DNA from 2 places in the Listeria immobilis genome. Region 2 is predicted to be linked to the other one. Evidence: a T-box and tRNA genes for the amino acid it is inferred to sense, from the RefSeq annotation. Region 2 holds a T-box; the other holds one or more tRNA genes.
The links. A T-box is a leader RNA that pairs with one kind of tRNA and senses whether it is charged. The one in region 2 lies ahead of glyQ (glycine--tRNA ligase subunit alpha), so its partner is inferred to be a tRNA-Gly.
Positions count from the first base shown of each region.

Region 1 (11,363 bases), on a different contig from region 2:
CATTACTCCTTAGTCATTTACCAGAAGTTGGCGATTTGGAAGTGTTAAAAGCAGAAGCATCCGCGATTTATAACGGAGAAATAGCACTCGCTTCAAAAGGATTTACTAAAACTTTCTAATATAGAAGAAAAGGGGTAGGGGCATGTATTTTGTAGATAATAATAATGAAAAAGATCCACGTATTAATTTAGCAGTGGAGGAATTTATTTTAACGGAATTACAATTAGATGAGCCGGTGCTGTTATTTTATATTAACAAACCGTCCATTATCATAGGAAGAAACCAAAATACGGTAGAAGAAATTGACACGGAGTACGTTCAAAAAAATGATGTAATAGTTGTTCGTAGACTTTCAGGTGGTGGGGCAGTTTATCATGATGAAGGTAATTTGAATTTTAGTTTTATTACTAAGGATGATGGAGAGTCTTTCCATAATTTTGCCAAATTTACACAACCAATTGTTGAAGCGTTAAAACGTCTAGGAGTAAACGCTGAGTTAAAAGGTAGAAATGATTTACTGATTGATGGGTTTAAAGTTTCTGGTAATGCCCAGTTTGCCACAAAAGGAAAGATGTTCTCTCACGGGACGCTGATGTACAATCTAAATATTGATAATGTCGTTGCATCATTAAAACCACGAAAAGATAAGATTGAATCAAAAGGAATTAAGTCAGTTCGCAGTCGGGTAGCTAATATTTCTGATTTTATGGACCAAGATATGACTACAGAGGAATTTCGTGATTTATTGCTTCTTTATATTTTCGGTGTAGATAAAGTAGAAGATGTAAAAGAGTACAAACTAACAGAGGCCGATTGGGAGAAAATCCGAGAAATATCGGCTAAGCGTTACGGAAACTGGGATTGGAACTATGGGAAATCACCAAAATTTGATTTAGAGCGAACAAAGCGTTTTCCAGTTGGATCCATAGATATACGGTTAAATGTCCAAAAAGGAGTAATTACAGCTATTAAAATTTTTGGAGATTTCTTTGGTGTAAAAGATGTAGCAGAAATCGAACAAAAATTGCTACATGCCACATATAAGCGAGAATCATTGGAAGAGGCGCTAGCAGATGTAGAAATAAAATCCTATTTTGGAAATGTAACAAAAGACGAATTTTTAGACTTACTTTATTAAAAAAACGGAAAGTACGGTTTTATCACGTACTTTCCGTTTTTATGTTAGATTTTTTCCAGACATCCAGTGTTCCAGGCGTTTTCCAATAAACCAAAGAATGACCACTGAAACAATTAAAATAGCTAATTTAAGCGGTTGATGAATTAAATCCATAAAATCATAGCCGATATAACTAATTGCAAAAACTTTGACCATTTTTCCGCCAATAAGCGCAAGAACAAATTGATAAACTTTTATTTTAGAAAGCCCGGCCACAATATTAACCGCAGAAGAAGGTGTAAAAGGCATCACTAGCAAAATAAAAATAGGACTAAAACCATGCCGATCTATCCACTCCATCACGCGCTTGATTTGTTTATGCCCTGAAATAAAACGTAAAAAGCGTGTTTGGCCAAACTTTCGTGCAAGAAAAAAGACACATAAGCTACCGGCTATTGCTGCTGTAACTGAAATCACAAATCCACCAAGTAGACCATAAGCATTCACATTAACAACCACAAATAAAATAAACGGTAAAAAAGGTAAAAATGCTTCAATAAATGGTAAGAGAAAAGCTAAAAGTGGTCCTAAATTCCGATACTCACTTAGCCAGTACATTAAGTTATCATATGAAAAGAAATTCATCATATCCTGCCAAAAATTCATAAAGAAGCCTCCATATTCTCTAACAGCTTACTTTATTTTCTCATATTAATTTGATAAATAGTTAATAAAACAACTTGAAAATGATAAAAAACCTAGCATTAAGCCAGGAGTTTTATCAATCATTATTTAGAAAAACCATTTTCTTCTTCTATAATATAGAGTGGACGGTCCTTTACTTCATCATATATCCGACCAATATATTCACCAATTAAGCCAAGGATAAATAGAATGATACCACCAAATACAAGTTGTAAAATGATAATAGAAGTCCAACCGGTTAATGTTGTATTTGTAAAGAATTTTTGAAAAAGAACAATGAGTGAATATACAAATCCAATAAAAGCAGTAATGACACCTAAATAACTAGCCAGTTTTAAAGGACGATAAGAAAAAGATGTAATTCCATCAATGGAAAGTTTAATCATTTTTTTGAGAGGATACTTTGTTTCTCCGGCTGCGCGTTCATCACGTTCATAATGAATCGCTGTTTGTTTAAATCCAAGCCAACTTACCTGACCGCGAACGAAAGGATTTTTTTCATGTAGACTGGCTAATTCTCGGCAAACTTGCGCATCCATCAGACGGAAATCACCAGTATCTACAGGAATATTTATATCTGTTAATTTACTTAAAATACGGTAAAAAAGAGAAGCTGATTGTTTTTTAAAGAAAGTTTCCCCATTCCGTTTGATACGCTGGGCATAAACCACTTGGTAACCTTCCTTCCATTTTTCTACCATTTGAATAATTAATTCTGGAGGGTCTTGTAGATCTGCATCAATAACAACCACCGCTTTACCACTTGCATAATTTGCTCCTGCTGTAATCGCGATTTGGTGACCAAAGTTTCTTGAAAAGTGAAGCGCCTTAACGCAATTATCCTCACTGCTTAATTTTTGTAAGATACTCCTTGTTAAATCCTTACTTCCATCATTTACAAAAATAATTTCGTATGTTCCTTCGAGAGACTGCATCACTTTAGTAAGTCTTTGATAAGTTTTTACTAATACTTCCTCTTCATTAAAAACAGGAACTATACAAGAAAAATCAATATCTTTATTCATACTACACACATCCTTATTTCAATTGATAAAGTGTCCCGCTTCCAGTGCCATTCGCACCGGGCATACCACTAACTGAATTCTCTGATGTGCTTTCGTTAGTTGAAGTAGAGCTGCTCCATTCATCACTAGCGATTTCGGTACCATTTTCTTCTATCCATTTTACCACATCAGAGTCAGAAGATTTACTATTTGTTGGAAGATAAAAATATTTAATTTCTCCATCTTTAATCATTTTTTTCAGTTCTTTAACGGTAATAGTTGGGTCTGTACCATTAAAACCACCAAGAGCCATAACTGCTTTTTTCGTTTGGATAATATATGGTCCAGCTGTTGTAGCATCTGTTGTTCCAAATAAATAGGTTTCACCACTATTATTTTTTTCTAGATAACTAATCAATCCCTCATCTACAGAAGCATCTTCAAACCCGCCATGACTAGATTGTTTTAACTGAGGACCAGCTTCTGGTAAAGAACTATTCCCACCATAAATAATCGGCGTTAGTGACCAATAAAACGGTGCTATAAGTAAAATAGCTAATGCTAAGGCTGTGATTTTTGCAGCTAACTTTGTGTGCAGTTGGATACCGCTTAAAATTATGGCTACACTTAAAGCGGCAAGGCAAGTAACAATAGCTAGCAGAGGTAAATAAGAAAAAATAAAAAATGCTTGCAATGCGCCAGTGAAGACGATTGATAGGGGAAGTAGAAATTTCTGCCAGTTTGTTTTATCACGATATAGTTGGAATAAAGCAACTAATCCAGTTCCACTAAGTACTGCTATTGGTGGAGCTAACATAATCAAGTAATAGTGATGGAAAAATCCTGCAATGCTGAAAAATCCTGCAACTGGAAGCAACCATGCCGCCCAGAAAATCATCTCTTTTTGTTTCAAGTTAAGTGGATAGAATCGCTTATTTTCATTTCGATAGGCTAAAAATATTGCTAGTATTCCAATAAGAGCAAGTGGTAAGAACCAACTTATCTGGTCTCCTAAGGCAGTTTGGAATAGGCGAAGTGGTCCAGCTGTTCCTGTTCCAAACATCCCCGTACTACCAGTCATTTTAGAACCAGTATTGCCACCAACATTTCCACCCATTCCGTTACCGCCAGTCGGAGGAGTTCCGCCGCCCATACCATCATTTGGAGGAGCTTGTATAGATTCATTCGAGCTACCTATATTATTTTGAGATGGAGGCGCTTCTGAGCTATTATTGGTAGTTCCCATTCCAGTTTCTTGACCAAGAAGCCGTTCTACACCATTGTACCCAAAGGCCAGTTCTAATACCGAGTTTGTTTGACTGCTTCCAACATAAGGTCTTTCAGAAGTAGCAGTTTGGTCAACGATAACTGCCCACGAAACCGAAACACCTAACATCAAAACTAGCGCTACGAATAATTGAATAACTTTTTTCTTCCAACTTAACTTAACCGTAATAAAGTAAAATAACACAAAAGCGGGGACGACCATAAAGGCTTGAAGCATTTTAACATTAAAACCTACACCAATGAGCAAAAAGGCAAGCAAAAGCCAAAGAAATTTTGCTTGATAAACCGCTTTAAAAAGAAAATAAGTTGCTAGTAATAAAATGAAAACAAGAATAGCATCCATGTTATTTGTTCGCGTAACAGCAACAGCGATAGGAGTGAGTGCCATAATTAGCGCTGTAATCCGTGCAGCCCATTCACCAAATTTTGGCTTAACTAAAATATAAAGTAATATAACAGAACCAACACCAGCTAGTGCTTGAGGCAAGATTACACTCCAACCATGAACTCCAAAAATCAACGCACTAATCGCCTGCAACCAAAGTGCAACAGGTGGCTTATCAACTGTGATAAAACCTGCTGGATCAAAAGCACCATAAAAAAAGTTATGGAAGTTTTGTACCATGCTAGTCACCGCTGCCGTATAGTAAGGATTTACAGTATCATCATTCCAAATACCATAAAAATTAAAAAAGATAGCAATAATGATAATCCCGACAAAATAAAAGTCTAAGTTTCTAATCCACTTTCTCATATTTTTCCCTTCTCTCCATAAGATAATACGTCTTATTTTAGAGGTGAAATATGAAAAAAACGTGAATAAATATAGAAATAAAATAGCTATTTAATTTAATTAAAGAAATTCTAGAAAAAGTCTTGTCAAAACTCCCATAGAATGGTATTATATAAAAGTTGTTAAAACACTAAGAACTACTTACTATGCGGGTGTAGTTTAGTGGTAAAACTACAGCCTTCCAAGCTGTTGTCGTGGGTTCGATTCCCATCACCCGCTTTATATTTTAAAAATCCTGTTATCAACGCAGTGTTTCGACCTTTTTAAGCGAAGCATTGCGTTTATTTTATTGTCTGAAAATAATGAGAGGGGGCTTGAAGCTTGGATACTAAGTCAAATTACGCTAATCTAAAAAACGAATTAATTGCCTATGCACATGAAATTGGTATTCAAAAAATCGGCTTCACAACAGCTGACCCATTTTTATTTTTAAAAGAACGATTACTAAAGGCAGAAGCATTAGATTTATTTACTGGATTTGAGCATCCCAACCTTGATGAACGTGTATATCCAGAACTTATTTTCAAAGAACCACAATCTATTATTGCAATTGCTCTAGCGTATCCTTCTAAATTAAAAGAAACGCCAATAAGTAAAAAATCAGGAAGACGTGGTGTATTTGCAAGAGCTTCATGGGGGATAGATTATCATACCATTTTACGAGAAAAATTAGCTTTATTAGAAGCTTTTTTAGCGGAGCGACTATCAGAAGTTCGAATGAAATCAATGGTTGATACAGGAGAACTTTCTGATGTAGCAGTTGCGGAACGAGCAGGAATTGGTTGGCGTGGGAAAAATACGCTATTAATAACCCCAGAATATGGCTCGTGGGTCTATTTAGGTGAAATGATAACCAATATTCCTTTTGAACCAGATCAACCTGCAAGTGACCTTTGCGCGACTTGTAATCAATGTGTGAAAGCTTGTCCGACGGGGTCTCTTCTTGGCGAGGGAAAAATGAACCCTAAAATATGTTTAAGCTACCTTACACAAACAAAAGACTTCTTAGATGAAAAATATCGCGAAGTGTTGCATAATCGTTTGTATGGTTGTGATACTTGCCAAGTAGTCTGTCCATATAATCGCGGTCATGATTTCCATTTTCATCCAGAAATGGAGCCTGTACCAGAACTCGTTCGACCTGAATTAAAGCCGCTTCTTACAATATCTAACCGAGCATTTAAAGAACAATTCGGTGAGATGGCAGGCTCGTGGCGTGGTAAAAAGCCTATTCAGCGCAATGCGATTATTATTTTAGCACGTTATAAAGATAAAACGGCTGTTCCAGAGTTAATAAATTGTTTGCAAAATGATCCGCGACCAGTTATCCGAGGAACTGCAGGCTGGGCATTACGCAAAATTGGCGGAGATGAGGCAGAAAAAGCCATCGAAGCAGCTCTCCAAATCGAACAAGATGAACAAGTACTTCAAGAATTAACAGCTATACCAAATTAATAGAAACCAGGTGAAAAGAAATGCCAAACCATATCGTACTTTATCAACCAGAAATCCCCGCAAATACCGGAAATATCTCCAGAACTTGTGCTGGAACAGATACTTTTTTACATTTAATTCGGCCACTTGGCTTTTCAACAGATGATAAAATGCTAAAACGTGCGGGGCTTGATTATTGGGATAATGTCAAACTTACGTATTATGACTCTCTTGATGACTTTTTTGAAAAAAATCAAGGTGGAGAATTTTACTATATTACTAAATTTGGTCGACATGTTTATAGTGATATTGACTATAGTGATACAACGAAAGATTATTTTTTTATTTTTGGTAAAGAAACAACTGGCTTACCGGATGCCCTTTTACAAGAAAATGAAGAAAATTGTTTGCGAATTCCAATGACAGACCATATCCGATCATTAAATTTATCCAATACAGCAGCAGTTTTAGCTTATGAAGCACTTCGCCAGCAAAATTTTGGCGCACTTCTACAAGAACCTAATTATGATAGAAAGATTTTTCAAGATTAAAGGGGGAGTTAAGGTGAATAAAACAATTGATACAATTCTTGGACATTATTCTGTTCGGAAATTTGCAGATAAAGCACTTACGGAAGAAGAATTGACGGTACTAATTAAAAGTGCACAAGCTGCTTCCACTTCTAGTTTTGTTCAAGCCTATTCAATTATCGGTATATCTGATAAACAAATTCGTGAAAAAATTTCGGCAATTGCTGGAAATCAAGCCTATACGGTTCAAACAGGTCAATTATTTATTTTTGTAGCTGATTTAGCAAGGCATCAAGCGATTTTGGAAAGAGAAGAAGTCGATATAGAAGCTTTATCTACATCGGAAAAATCGTTGGTAGCTATCATTGATGCGGCGCTCGCAGCTCAAAATATGGCAATTGCTGCTGAATCGCTTGGTCTAGGTATTTGTTATATTGGTGGAATTAGAAATGATGTTAAAAAAATGGCGGAACTACTCGATTTGCCACCATATACGATGCCATTATTTGGGCTAACAGTGGGCTATCCAGTGGCAAATCAGGAAAAGGCTAAACCACGATTACCACAAGAATTGATTTATCATCAAAATACGTATCAAAAAATGGATCCTGCTATTTTGGCAAGCTATGATGAAAAAATAAAACAGTATTATAATGAAAGAACATCAGGAAAGCGTGTTGAAAGTTGGTCTGAACAAATGGCACGTGGATTAGGTCAGAAAAACCGGCTAGATTTAAAAGCGTTCTTAGAAAAACAACATTTAAGCCAAAAATAAAAAGAGAGCGGACTCGCTGTTTTAAATAACGAGTCCGCTCTCTTTCTTTATTTACGGTTGTTTCTAGCCATTTGAATTAAATTCCAAATAACAAGTATTAAAACAATAACGAGCAGGATGTTAATCAATCCACCCGCAATATGGAAAATAATTCCAATTAACCATACAACTACCAAAATAACAATAATTCCCCAAATAAGGCCTAACATTTAAAAAACCTCTTCCGAAATAACATTTGATTGTACGGTTATCTTTTCCCGCAAGGCCATTCTTTAAACATAGTAACTTAAAAAATTAGTCCAGTTGTTTAGTAATGTATTCAAGTAGTGCTTTTACGCCTGCAGTGACCATTTGTTCAGTTTCCTTAAAATCACCAGTATAATAAGGATCTGGAATTTCTTTCTCTTCTTCCCCTAAAACAAAGGACATTAGTGAGCGAATTGTTGCTTTTGAGTTGTTTGCAAGTGCTTTTAAATCACTTATATTTTGTTGGTCCATGCCAATAATAAAGTCAGCCTCGGCAAAATCGGTAGCAGAAATTTTTCTTGCTTTCATAAATTGATAATCGACATGATGTTTTTTCAAAATTTCTTTTGTTCCTCGGTGTGGTGGTTTGCCTAAATTCCAAGTACCAGTTGCAGCAGAATCAATTGCAATTTGGTTGCTCAGTCCAGCTTTCTCTACCTCAGCTCTGAAAAGTCCTTCCGCCATAGGAGAACGACAAATATTCCCTAAACATACAAATACTACTTTTATCAAAAAATTTCCTCCTTTATTAATCATTCCATTCCTTTTTTAATAAATCTAATTCGTCTAAATCGATTCCTTTACTCTTGGAAAGTAATGAAAAAACAGTTACTACTAAATCAGGAGCTAATTTGCGCCGAAAATAAAGCAATTGATTTTCAAATAAACGGTAAGCAAGGATATTATAAGGAATCGCTTGTTTTTGTAAAATAGTGATTAAAGTTTGTAGATACCAGTTTTTATCTGGATAATCTTCTAAACTTTCCATTAACTGCTGCGTTTTTTGCACATCACATGAGGCAAGAATTTGATCTAATTTGAAACGTGAAAAATGTTCTGCCATATCAATTGGAAAGGGACTAAAATATAACTGGGTTAAAAAATCAGCCATATTTTCTGCAATCACAAGCGTTTGTAAAGTTTCAAAGTCTACATAGATAATACTTGGGTTCTGAAGGTCATCTGTGTAAGAAAAACCAATATAGCGAGCTTCATCTTGATGGAAAAAGATTTGTTTACCAGCTAGCTCCACATCATTTTGTTCCGGAATAGATAGTAGTAATTCATCTAAACTAGCCAAATAATATATTTCTCCATAATCAAGCCCATAAGAAGTAGGCTCACTTGTTTTAAAATGATTTTTTCTAATAAGTCCGCCGTTTTGCTTTAGGATTAATTCGCGATATTCGGTAGGTAAGGTGACACCTAATTCCGCTTCTTTTGTACGAATTGCTTGCTCTAATACGCCTGGATTTCCATTATCAATCCAAATGCTCATCTTTTTCAACTCCTTCCTGTATTATCCTAAAAAAAGTCATAAGCGCAATCGAAAAACATGATCAGTAAAGCCGTAAAAATCGGATTTGACTGATCATGTATTAAAAACTTATTTTAGACGATTACTATAATAATTATTTTCATTCCGAGCGTCAAATTTAGCTGTAAGTGCCTCCGTTTGCTCTACTAATTCCGCTTCTTTTTCTGCATCAAATAGGGGATATGCGGCTTGAAGAAATAAAAGCCGATCTAAGCCACTCTCTGATTGAAGGGCTGTTTCTTTATTTGTATCAAATACTTCTCGTGCTTTTTCAAGTTGCTTCGAGCGAACTAAATATTGAAGTAAGTTCGCAAGTGGTGGAACTAATGCGCTTTTGTTTTTTACAAGCGGATATCCTTTATCAAAACATTCCTGCGCCATTTTAGTATCACCTAACTCTAAATAAGCAAGAGCCATATTACCGTAAGTCAAATGTGGAACTTCTGCGCAGCCTTGTTTACCTTTAATAATTGATTTAGCTACTTTTTTTGCTGTTTCGTAATCCTGAGTAAAACAATAATAGTCTACTTGATCATTTGTTTCGCAAGCAGGGCAATCATTTAAATAATCAGCTTTGGTTGAATGCCACTTTTCAAAGTATTGTTTTGCTTTTTTTGTATCACCCATCCGCATGGCTGCAAGCGTTGTAACTTTATAGTATGGACGAAGCGAATAATTTTGCTGTTCAAATTTGGTTTTCATATCCAATAAAAGATTATCTACTTGTTCTTTAGAAATCTCGTCAAATGTTGGAACATGTTCACTAATCCATTTGTATTTCCAAAATAAGGAATAAAGATCAATAATTGATTCGTCATCCTCCCATTTCTTTACTAACCAACTAAAAGCTTGTAGTTGTTTTTTTGGGAAACCAGCAGTTAAACAAGTATCAATGAGCATTTCGCGTGCTTCAATTGCATTATCCACATCATTATACATATCTGCGCTTGCAATGGCTCTTTCTAATACTTTAATCTTTTCTGCATCATCTTCCATTTGCCATGCCATTTCTAAATCTTCTAAATAACTCATATATTTCCCTCCTAAAGTAATTCTAAAATGCGTATTAGATTTTGATTCATTAATTCCATTTCTTTTCGTTTAAGTGGATAATGTCCAAGTAGCAATGATTGAATGTAGAGTACATTTACAATAACACTTAGTTCATCAATAGATTTACCAGATGTAAAAAGTCGTTTAATTAATTCATTGTCTAGGTTTAAATACAGATGCGCAAGTGGGGCAGGAGTCTGTTCTTTTTGAATGCTCTCTAAAATATCACTAAAAACAGAACTTGTCTCTTCCGCAGCTCGTTCCATTTCGCGAGATGCTTGTGTAGCAGCTGAATGAATAAAAATAATTGGTAAGTTATTGGGTTCAAAATGTTTAATAGCGACATCTGCATCAAATTCCATCATCATTTGGTTTAATTCTTTCAAAATTAATTGATAAGCAGACTCTTCTTCAAGCGTCATTGGTAAGAGCTTATCTGTCAATTCTTCTGGTTGAATTAAAACAAAATTTGTTTGTTCGAGCAAATGATTCAACGTTCCTAAAATAGGTGTATCATAAGAGTAGCCACCATTTATTAAGGTCAATCCGCTTGAACGAGCAATATCGGACATTTGTCTGAAATCATCTACTGAAAAAGTATAATAAATGGTAGTTTCAGTTTTCAAAATATCTGCTAGCTTTTCCTCCCCATTTAACGTTTTAAAAGTTAAATAAGGATAAATCAGTGTTAAAAATGGGATATCTTCACTCGCAAGTGCTTTAAAACCTAGATAATGCGTATTTAGTAATTTCGTTAGTGCTTTTTCTGGTAATGTTTCAATACCTTTTTTAAGTGCTACACCAAGTTCTGTTGCTACATCAGTTAACCGTTCATTTTTATAAAACGACTCCCTAGAAGCCACAGGTTGAAGTTCATCCGTCCAGAGTACACATTCAGCAAAGAATGCCCAATCAGGTAAGACATTGTTTGCTTCACTTGTAACAAACATATTATTCAAAAATACAGTTTGTTTGCGAACAGCATTCATTTGAACAGTATAAGGAATCATATATGCAATACCAAAAGTCCGACCAGACTCATTTTCAATTAAAAAATAATCATTAAAACGGGTTCCAAGGATATGCTCTCCGTAACGAATA
Region 1 is NZ_JAASUA010000006.1:121,227-132,589, reverse strand. It holds gene HCJ45_RS09495 (MBL fold metallo-hydrolase) at 1-119, shown strand, start outside; gene lplA1 (lipoate protein ligase LplA1) at 143-1,138, shown strand; gene HCJ45_RS09485 (TVP38/TMEM64 family protein) at 1,178-1,783, opposite strand; gene gltA (glycosyltransferase GltA) at 1,906-2,847, opposite strand; gene HCJ45_RS09475 (glycosyltransferase family 39 protein) at 2,861-4,867, opposite strand; tRNA gene HCJ45_RS09470 (tRNA-Gly) at 5,055-5,125, shown strand; gene queG (tRNA epoxyqueuosine(34) reductase QueG) at 5,228-6,361, shown strand; gene trmL (tRNA (uridine(34)/cytosine(34)/5-carboxymethylaminomethyluridine(34)-2'-O)-methyltransferase TrmL) at 6,382-6,891, shown strand; gene nfsA (oxygen-insensitive NADPH nitroreductase) at 6,905-7,645, shown strand; gene HCJ45_RS09450 (lmo0937 family membrane protein) at 7,693-7,854, opposite strand; gene HCJ45_RS09445 (low molecular weight protein-tyrosine-phosphatase) at 7,940-8,404, opposite strand; gene HCJ45_RS09440 (SMI1/KNR4 family protein) at 8,421-9,170, opposite strand; gene HCJ45_RS09435 (hypothetical protein) at 9,279-10,241, opposite strand; gene HCJ45_RS09430 (HSP90 family protein) at 10,253-11,363, opposite strand, start outside.
Region 1: it has a tRNA-Gly gene. The T-box ahead of glyQ (glycine--tRNA ligase subunit alpha) is inferred to sense a tRNA for this amino acid. The anticodon was not compared.

Region 2 (11,363 bases):
AGCTACAGAACAATATATAGATGAAGCAAAGAAAGCAAAGGATGTTGCAGCAGGAGCAGTGTTACTAGCAGCTGTTGTAGCTAGTTTTATTGGTTTAATTATTTTTATACCATACTTTTGCCAGATGTTTTTATAAAAAGAAGGGATTGTGACTTGCTCAATGAAAGAAAATAATTTTATTTCGCTTGCTAAACAAGCTAGAGAATTTGCATATGTTCCTTATTCCAATTTTCCAGTTGGGGCTGCGCTTATAACAGCTGATGATGAAGTAGTTTTAGGTTGCAATATTGAAAATGCCTCTTTTGGTTTAACCAATTGTGCCGAACGAACAGCAATTTTCAAAGCAATATCAGAAGGAAAACGTGATTTCAAGCAATTAGTTGTTGTGGCGGATACAGAAGGACCTGTTTCACCATGTGGAGCATGCAGACAAGTCATTAGTGAATTTTGTGCACCAGATATGCCAGTAATTTTAACAAATTTAACAGGAAAAACAGCGACGGTAACAGTGAAAGAACTTTTACCAGGCGCATTTGCATCGGAGGATATGTTATGAGTGAACCATTTAAATCAGGATTTGTAGCTATTGTTGGGCGACCTAACGTTGGGAAATCAACTTTGTTAAATCATATTATTGGTCAAAAAATTGCAATTATGAGTGATAAAGCGCAAACTACTAGAAACAAAGTACAAGGTGTTTACACAACAGACGAATCACAAATTGTTTTTATTGATACACCAGGAATACATAAACCAAAACATAAACTAGGCGATTTTATGGTAAAAATTGCTTTAAATACTTTTCAAGAAGTGGATTTAATTTATTTTGTTATTGATGCATCTACTGGGTTTGGTCGTGGAGATGAATTTATCATTGAAAAATTAAAAAATGTACAAACACCCGTCTTTTTATTAATAAATAAAATTGATTTAATTTCTCCAGAAGCGTTATTCAAATTAATCGAACAATACCGAGAATTGCTAGATTTTGAAGAAATTATCCCGATTTCTGCGCTTCAAGGGAATAATGTTCCTAATTTGTTAGACCAAACGAATGCTAACTTAGAGATTGGACCAATGTATTATCCGAAAGACCAAATTACTGATCATCCTGAACGGTTTATTATTTCCGAGTTAATTCGTGAGCAAGTATTGCAATTAACAAGAGAAGAAGTACCACATTCCGTTGCAGTCGTAATTGAGGGTATTGAGAAAAATCCTAAAACAGAAAAACTAACGATTAATGCAACTATCATTGTTGAAAGAAGTACTCAAAAAGGGATTATCATTGGAAAACAAGGACAAATGCTTAAACAAATTGGTATGCGCGCAAGAAAAGAAATTGAACGCTTGCTTGGTTCAAAAGTATTTTTAGAAATTTGGGTAAAAGTTCAAAAAAATTGGCGCGATAAAGAACATTATTTACAAGATTATGGTTTCGATAGAGAAGAATATTAAAAAAAATCCTGTACACCAAATGGCGTACGGGATTTTTTTACTGTTCCGTCCAATTGTAATCGCCATACTCCACATCGTATGGACCAAAATTGTAAACTTCATAATATAGTGTTAAATTTTTTGTTTCTCCTGGATTAATAGTTTCTTCTAAATACTCTTCTGTAACATCTTCTCCATAATCTTCATCCGCAAGATCAAATAAAGATACATCATCTGAGTAGAAAGTTATTTTTTCTGTACTTGGATTTTCCACTTTAACTTTTACAGCATAAACATCATAACCTGTTTGTTCGCGAGACATGACTGGTTTGTAGACAGTAACTAAACTTTCATCAGTCATTGTTACAGTTTCGCCATATTTTACATTAATAAAATCATCAACAAAGTCATCGGAATATTCATCAGAATAGTCATCTGCATAACCTTCTAAATCATAAGTAAACGCGAAAGGATTACTAAAACTTTGCAAAAGACTACTGGTAATCAGGTTTAAACCTCCTAGTATAATATAAAAACCAATTCCCATTGATAGGCCAGCTGCAATAATTCCAGCCCATTTTTCTTTCCTTACAATAAGTAGTATAATCCCAACAATAAAACCTATGAATGTAAGAAAGAATAAACCAACAAATATAAGTAAAAAATTCATCACATCAATTCCCTTTCTGCTTCACCTTTTTTCTTTATTTTACAATAGCTGACCTAGGAAAGATAGTGCAAAATAATAAAAGACATATTCCTTTAGAAAATGATATAATAAGACGAATGCAAAGGGGGCTAACCACATGGAAAAATGCGAGGGAATCGTTATACGCCAAACTAGTTACCGCGAATCTGATAAAATTGTTCGAATGTATACGCGTGAATTCGGAAAAATTGGTGTGGTGGCTCGTGGTGCAAAAAAAACGAAAAGTAGATTAGCCGCAGTCACACAATTATTTACAAATGGCTATTTTACTTTTTTTGGTGGAAATGGACTTGGTACACTCCAGCAGGGAGAAGTAATCGAAAATTTCTCATCTATTCAACAAGATATTTTTATGACTGCATATGCTACCTATGTATGCGAATTACTTGATAAAGCTACGGAAGAACGGCAACCAAATCCTTATTTATATGAGTTAACTTTTCAAATATTACGTGATATTGATGAAGGCTATGATCCCCAAATTTTGACGCAAATTTTTGAAATGAAAATGCTTCCGGTACTTGGTCTTTATCCAACAATGGATAAATGTGCTATTTGCGGGGAAACGACCGGACATTTCGATTTTTCTACTCGGAGTAATGGGATAATTTGTCATCGCTGCTTTGATAAGGACCCTTATCGCATGCACTTGCCAGAAAATGTAGTGAAATTATTACGGCTATTTTTTATTTTCCAACTGGATAGATTAGGTAATATTGATGTAAAACCAGAAACAAAAGAATGGTTACAAAAAGCAATTGATACTTATTATGATGAATATTCCGGACTATATCTAAAAAGCCGCAAATTCTTACGAGATATGAATAAATGGGAAAATATGCTAAAAAAAGATAGTGATGATTGACTTTTCGGCTAAAATACAGTATCTTTTAATATATCAACTAATAGGTACATTGAAGGAAAATAGTAACAAAAAGCTCTATTTAAAGCGAATTCGGAATTTGGTGTGAGCCGAGTATTTATCTTTTTGTGAAGGCGTTCTGGAGTACAACGAAATCAAGGTGGGAATTACTTTAATTCCAAATAGGGTGGAACCGCGAGATAGCTCTCGTCCCTATATGCTTTAAATCAGCATATAGAGACGAGAGTTTTTATATTGTCTGAATTAATTCTGGAGGTGGAAGAAATGAATTTACAAACAATGATTAGAACACTGCAAGATTATTGGTCTGAACAAGGTTGTATCATGTTACAATCCTACGACGTGGAAAAAGGTGCGGGAACAATGAGTCCATATACATTTTTAAAAGCAATTGGCCCTGAACCATGGAAAGCAGGTTATGTGGAGCCTTCTCGTCGTCCAGCAGATGGTCGTTACGGAGAAAATCCCAATAGATTATTTCAACATCATCAATTCCAAGTAGTGATGAAACCTTCTCCTGATAACATTCAAGAACTTTACCTTGGTTCACTAGAAAAACTGGGAATTAATCCATTAGAACATGATATTCGATTTGTTGAAGATAACTGGGAAAATCCTTCTCTAGGTTGTGCAGGACTTGGCTGGGAAGTTTGGTTAGACGGAATGGAAATCACTCAATTTACTTATTTTCAACAAGTGGGTGGCCTGGAATGTTCCCCTGTTACTTCTGAAATCACATATGGAGTGGAACGTTTAGCTAGTTATATTCAAGATAAAGAAAATGTATTTGATTTAGAATGGACGGAAGGCATTAGTTACCGTGACATTTTTTTCCAAGCAGAATTTGAAAACTCTAAATATGCTTTTGAAACGTCCAACACAGATATGCTATTAACTTTATTTGATACGTATGAAAGAGAAGCGGCTCGCCAAATGCAAGAAGGACTTGTTTTTCCGGCATATGACTACGTTTTAAAATGTTCGCATACATTTAATTTGCTTGATGCACGTGGGGTAGTTTCCGTTACAGAACGTGCCCAATATATCGGTCGAATTAGAAACTTGGCAAGACGTATCGCAAAAACATTTTATGAATCACGTGAAAAACTTGGCTTCCCATTAGTCAAAGAAGAGGGAGGAAAACGTCATGAGTAAAGATTTTCTATTAGAAATTGGTTTAGAAGAAATGCCAGCGCAATATGTGACTAGCTCCGTAACACAACTAAAAAAAAGAATGACTGATTGGCTTCATGAAAAGCAAATCACTTTTTCCGATATACAAACTTTTTCTACACCAAGACGCCTAACTGTTCTTGTTGAGAATATGGCAGAAGAACAAGCTAATCGTGTGGAAGAAGCAAAGGGACCCGCAAAAAAAATTGCCTTAGATGAAGAAGGTAATTGGTCAAAAGCAGCATTAGGGTTTGCTAGAAGCCAACAAGTTGACCCTGCTGATTTAACATTCCGCGAAATCAAAGGCGTGGAATACATTTATATAAAAAAAGAAATTATTGGTGAAAAAACTGTTACATTACTACCACAGCTTCAAAAAGTAGTAACAAGCATGACTTTTCCTGTAAGTATGCACTGGGGTACCAATGATTTACGCTATATTCGTCCGATCAAATGGTTGATTGCTATGTTTGGCGAAGAAATAATTCCATTTGAAATTACTGGTGTAACAACAAGTAATAGCTCTCGTGGTCATCGCTTCCTTGGAAAAACCGCTACAATCACACAACCTAGCGACTATCAAAACGCTTTATTAGAACAATTTGTTGTAGTTGATGCAGTAGAGCGAAAAGAAGCTATCGCCGGACAATTAAAAGAACTAGCAGCACTAGAAAATTGGCAAATCAAAAATGATGATGATTTACTAGAAGAAGTTACAAATTTAGTTGAATATCCGACTGTTTTAGCAGGGAATTTTGAAAAAGTTTATTTAGAATTGCCCGAAGAAATATTAATTACGACAATGAAAGAACACCAACGTTATTTCCCAGTTTTCAGTCAAGATGATAAACTGTTACCACATTTTGTAACAGTTAGAAACGGAAATCATGAAAATCTAGAAACGGTTGCTCGAGGAAACGAAAAAGTACTGCGCGCTCGTTTATCTGATGCCGATTTCTTCTACCAAGAAGACTTGAAAATGACTATTGATGAAGCAGTTGCTAAACTTCCAAATATTGTATTTCATGAAAAACTAGGAACGTTAACAGAAAAAATGAAACGTGTTCAAAAAGTGGCATTAATGCTTGCGGACTACTTATATTGGAAAGAAGAAGACAAAGAAGATATTATTCGCTTAACCGATATTTACAAATTTGATTTGGTTACAAATGTAGTAGGTGAATTCCCAGAACTGCAAGGAATAATGGGAGAGAAATACGCTTTATTACAAGGAGAGAAACCTGCGATTGCAACAGCTATTCGCGAACATTATCTACCGAATTCAGCTGAAGGAGAGCTACCACAAACTGATTTAGGTTCTCTGATTGCGATTGCGGACAAATTAGAAACTTTAGTAGGATTTTTCTGTGTGAATATCGTTCCAACTGGTTCCGCTGATCCATTTGGTTTACGTCGTAGTGCTTTTGGAGCAATGCGGATTATCCAAGCAAATGGATGGGATATTCCAGTGCTTGAGCTTATTTCTCGCATTGTAGATATGGAACGTGCAGAAGGTGCAGTCGAACTTCCAGGAGAAGAAGTGAAAAAAGAAGTACAAACCTTCTTGAAAAATCGCTTGCGGGTTGTTTTACAAAATCACCATATTCGTCATGATATTATTGATGCAGTTATTGGTGGAGATCCTAATGTTATTCCACAATTAGTTGATCGTGCGCAAATCCTTAATAAACATGTAGAATCCGACTGGTTCCGTCCAACAATAGAAGCCCTAACACGTGTGGTAAATATTTCCAAAAAACATGAGGAAGGCATAGAAGTAGACCCTGCATTATTTGAAAATGAATATGAACAAGCGCTCTTTGATGCATTAGAAAAGCTAAAATGCAATTATGCCAATTTAACAATTGTAGAGCGATTAAAAGAATTTGCTGCGCTTAGAACGATTATTGATGATTATTTCGACAATACACTTGTGATGAGTGATAATATCGAACTGAAAAACAATCGTCTTGCACTACTTTTTGAATTAGCAAGCTTTATTAAAGAGTTTGCTCAAATGGATGAAATTAATGTAAAATAAAGAAAAGAAATCGATAAAAGAGGAGGATGAGTATATGACACAACCAGCCGTATACGTAGTTTCCGATTCAACAGGAGAAACGGCCGAACTGGTAACAAGAGCTGCACTTAGTCAGTTTGGTCAAACACCTAAATTCATTCATCGTTTTCACCACGTGGACTCTGCTCATATGATTGAGGAAATAGTTGATTTGGTAGCTGTAAACAATGGTATTATTGTGCATACAATTGTTTTAGAAAGCGTTCGTGAAGAGTTAAATCGAACTGCGCAAGCTTTTGGTGTGCCAATTATTGACTTATTTGGTCCACTTTTAAATCAGTTAGAAGAAACTTACAAAATTAAACCACTTTCAGAACCTGGTCGTGTTCGTTCGATGGATGAAGCTTACTTTAACAAAGTGGCTGCAATTGAATTTGCCGTAGAAAATGATGATGGGCGAAATCCACGTGGTATTTTACAGGCAGATTACGTGTTAATTGGTATTTCTAGAACATCCAAAACACCATTATCACAATATTTAGCGCTAAAAGGGGTGAAAATCGTTAATATTCCAATCGTTCCAGAAGCGCAAATTCCTGATGAACTATTCGAAATTGATTCTAAAAAAATTATAGGTTTAAAAATTAGTAAGCAAAAGTTAACTAAAATTAGACAAGAACGATTAATCTCCATTGGATTACCAGGGGCGGGTACTTATGCGAGTAATCAACGTATTGATGAAGAACTAGCTATTTTCAATAAACTCGCAAGTAAACTAAATTGTTTTGTTTTAGATGTTACTAATAAAGCAATTGAAGAGACAGCAAATGAGATTTTAATCCATATTGGTGAAATTGTTGATGAAAATTTAGAATTATAAGAAGGACTTTTGGTTTTTGTGTCGAATATATATATTATACGGGAAAAATAGCTTGTAAAAATTAGCTTCTTCCCGTATAATCTAACATCGCGAATAAAATGCTGAATCTATGAATAATATATTAAAAAACGGGTTAAAAACTCGTTTTTTAACTTGTCTTCAGAGATTTTAGGAGAGAGGATGGAATGTGTGCCAAAAATTTTGGTTGATGCGGATGCCTGCCCAGTTAAAGCAGAAATAAAACAAGTTGCAGAAAAATTTCAATTAGAAGTTATTTTTGTAGCTTCCTTTAATCATTATTCTCTAAATACAAATGGAGAGCATTGGATTTTTGTAGATACTGGAAAAGAGTCGGCGGATATGCGAATGATGAACATAGCAAAAAAAGGCGATATTATCGTTACACAAGATATTGGTCTTGCTAGCATTTTACTTGCAAAAGGCACCTACGTTTTTTCAAATCGCGGAGAGCTTTACCGAGAAGAAGAAATGTCATTAATGTTAGATATTCGCTATAGACATGCCAAAGATAGGCAACAGGGCAAATATAGTAAAGGTCCAAAAGCAATGAGTGATCAAGATAGGTCATTATTTCAAGATCGAATGACAACATTTTTGCAAAATAAGTAAATAGGAGTTGACTGTCAACATGGCGCGGATTCCTGAAGAAGTAATTGATCAAGTCCGGAATCAAGCGGATATTGTCGATATTATTGGTAATTACGTTCAACTAAAAAAACAAGGTCGTAATTATGCTGGTTTATGTCCCTTCCATGGTGAAAAAACACCTTCTTTCTCTGTCTCACCAGAAAAGCAAATTTTTCATTGTTTTGGGTGCGGAAAAGGCGGAAATGTTTTTTCTTTTCTAATGGAACATGATGGATTAACATTTGTAGAAGCGGTAAAAAAAGTCGCGGATATGAGTCATTTAGATGTAGCTATTGAACTTCCAGAAGAACGTGACACGGCGCACTTACCAAAAGAAAATTCAGACACATCCAAAATGACGGAAATGCATCAACTCACTGCTAAACTCTATCATTACATTTTGATGGAGACAGAAGAAGGGGCTACTGCACTTGCCTATTTAAAAGAGCGTGGTATGTCCGAGCAAATGATGGCTGCTTTCCAAATTGGATTTGCACCAAATCATCATGCAACTATCACATCCTTTCTAGAAAAAAGAGGGATGAATTTACAACTTGCGAATACAGCAGGTCTCTTATCAGAACGAGATGATGGTCAAATGGTGGACCGCTTTCGTAATCGAATTATGTTTCCAATTTCGAATGATCGTGGCCAAATAATTGCATTTTCTGGTCGTCTATTCGACCGGGATGATGGACCGAAATATTTAAATAGTCCAGAAACACCCATTTTCAATAAAAGGCGTACATTATTTCATTTTTCGGAAGCTAGACAAGCAATTCGAAAACAAGAAGAAATTACCCTTATGGAAGGTTTTATGGATGTTATTTCGGCTGAAGAAGCTGGTGTTCAAAATGCGGTTGCTTCGATGGGCACAAGTCTTACCGAAGAACATGCCGATTTAATTAAAAGGCTCACTAGTCGTGCAATTATCTGTTATGACGGCGATAGAGCCGGAATAGAAGCAGCTTATAAAGCAGGGACACTTTTAGTAGAGCGAAATCGATTAGATGTATTTGTCCTTCAATTACCAGCTGGAAAAGACCCAGATGACTTTATCCGTGCAAGTGGTGCTGATAAATTCAAAGAAATATATAAACAACAGCGAATGACTTGGACTGCTTTCAAAATTCATTATTTGCGAAGAGAACGTAATTTGCAAAATGAAACAGATCAAATCGCTTATATTGATGATTGTTTACGGGAAATTGCTAAACTTGATCAGGCAGTAGAGCGAGAACTATATTTAAAACAACTTGCTGATGAGTTTGAATTAACAATAGAGACCTTAAAACAACAGCTACAACAATCAATTAAAACAAACCAAAAAACACGTCAAACACCTAGCTATAATGAACCACCAATAGATGACGCTTTTATGGGACTTGTCCCGCAAGAGAATTCGGAAATGCTGTTTTCTTTTGAACAACCAACACAAACGTTATCAGCGCACACAACAGCAGAACAACAATTGATGAAAGCAATGATAGAAAGTCGTGATAGTTTTATGTTAATTAAACAATTGCTTGGTGATACAGAATTTTACCACGATAACTATCAAACGCTTTATATTCATTTGATTGGCTATTTTGCAGAAGGTAACGAAGCAGATCCCAATAAGTTTATGGATAGCGTGCAAGATATTGCAATGAAAGGGCTTATTAGTAGTCTTGAAATGGTTGTTAGCCCGGATGAACAAGGCAGAGCACAATTTGAAGACTATATTAAAAGTCTAAAACGATTTAAGTTAGAGCGAATGAAGAAAGAACTGGAACAAGAACTCGCTGGATACAACCGAGATAATGACAAAGAAAACGAAATTCGAGTGATGCTTGAAATCGTCCAGCTCAATCGCCAATTAAACAGTGGTCAATTGGATTAAAGAAGTTTTAAAACCGCTAAATGATGGTATTATTACCTAAGAGAGGCCTTTTAATAAGGTTAGCGGCATTTTTGGAAGGAGGAATACAGGCAGTTATGAGTGATAAAACACAAAACACAAAACCAGTTGCTGAACTAAATGTTGAGCAAGTAAAAGAAGCCCTAATAGAGGAAGGCAAGAAAAAGGGGATTTTAACTTATGCAAAAATCGCTGCCAGATTAGCTCCATTCACATTAGATTCCGATCAAATGGATGAGTATTTAGAACACGTTGGCGAAGCAGGAATTGAAGTTTCCGATGATGCTGATGATGAAGATCCAGATGAAACAGAACTTGTTAAAGAGGAAACCGAATCCTTTGACTTAACAGATTTGAGTGTACCACCAGGTGTAAAAATCAATGACCCTGTGCGTATGTATCTCAAAGAAATTGGTCGAGTAGACTTATTAACTGCTGATGAGGAAATCGCTTTAGCAAAACGCATTGAGGCTGGAGATATTGAAGCAAAAGGTCGTCTTGCAGAAGCCAACCTTCGTCTAGTAGTAAGTATTGCCAAACGTTATGTTGGTCGTGGAATGCTATTTCTTGATTTAATTCAAGAAGGAAACATGGGACTAATGAAAGCCGTTGAAAAATTCGATTTCAATAAAGGATTTAAATTCAGTACCTATGCAACATGGTGGATTCGTCAGGCTATCACCCGTGCTATCGCTGACCAAGCTAGAACTATTCGTATTCCAGTGCATATGGTAGAAACTATCAACAAATTAATTCGTGTTCAACGCTCCTTGCTACAAGATTTAGGACGTGATCCATCACCTGAAGAAATTGGGGAAGAAATGGATTTACCAACTGAAAAAGTTCGGGAAATTTTAAAAATTGCGCAAGAACCAGTCTCACTTGAAACGCCAATTGGTGAGGAAGATGACTCGCACCTTGGAGACTTTATTGAAGACCAAGATGCTACTTCTCCGTCTGACCATGCGGCATATGAGTTACTAAAAGAACAACTAGAAGATGTGCTTGATACGCTAACAGATCGCGAAGAAAATGTCCTTCGTCTTCGTTTCGGTTTAGATGATGGTCGAACACGTACTTTAGAAGAAGTTGGTCGTGTCTTTGGAGTAACACGTGAAAGGATTCGCCAAATTGAAGCAAAAGCATTACGTAAATTGCGCCATCCAAGCCGTAGCAAACAATTAAAAGACTTCCTAGAATAAAGCATAACCAGGCAGGAGGACAAATCGTTCTCCTGCCTTTTTAATGAAACAGAAAGTAGGGAATTAAAAAGTGAATGAAGAACAACTTTCTAAGCGGCTAGAAAAAGTCGCTTCATACATAACAAATAATGAACGCATTGCTGATATTGGCAGCGACCATGCATACTTGCCGTGTTTTGCTATCAAAAATAAAATGGCTTCATTCGCGGTAGCAGGAGAAGTGGTAGAAGGTCCATTTAAATCTGCGCAAAAACAAGTCGCGTCAATTGGCCTCACTTCTCAAATTGATGTTCGAAAAGGAAACGGTTTAGAGGTAATTACTGCTGATGATGCTATTGATACCATTGTAATTGCAGGGATGGGTGGCACTTTAATTCGGACAATTTTAGAAGAAGGTGCGGCAAAACTTACAAATGTAACTAAGCTGATTCTCCAACCAAATATCGCAGCATTTCAACTAAGAGAGTGGTCTGAAAAAAATAATTGGACAATTACCTCGGAAGCTATTTTA
Region 2 is NZ_JAASUA010000001.1:313,128-324,490, reverse strand. It holds gene HCJ45_RS01755 (diacylglycerol kinase family protein) at 1-136, shown strand, start outside; gene HCJ45_RS01750 (cytidine deaminase) at 161-556, shown strand; gene era (GTPase Era) at 553-1,458, shown strand; gene HCJ45_RS01740 (DUF4352 domain-containing protein) at 1,496-2,107, opposite strand; gene recO (DNA repair protein RecO) at 2,244-3,011, shown strand; T-box leader at 3,052-3,226, shown strand; gene glyQ (glycine--tRNA ligase subunit alpha) at 3,294-4,184, shown strand; gene glyS (glycine--tRNA ligase subunit beta) at 4,177-6,243, shown strand; gene HCJ45_RS01720 (pyruvate, water dikinase regulatory protein) at 6,278-7,102, shown strand; gene HCJ45_RS01715 (YaiI/YqxD family protein) at 7,292-7,732, shown strand; gene dnaG (DNA primase) at 7,752-9,632, shown strand; gene rpoD (RNA polymerase sigma factor RpoD) at 9,728-10,852, shown strand; gene HCJ45_RS01700 (tRNA (adenine(22)-N(1))-methyltransferase TrmK) at 10,923-11,363, shown strand, end outside.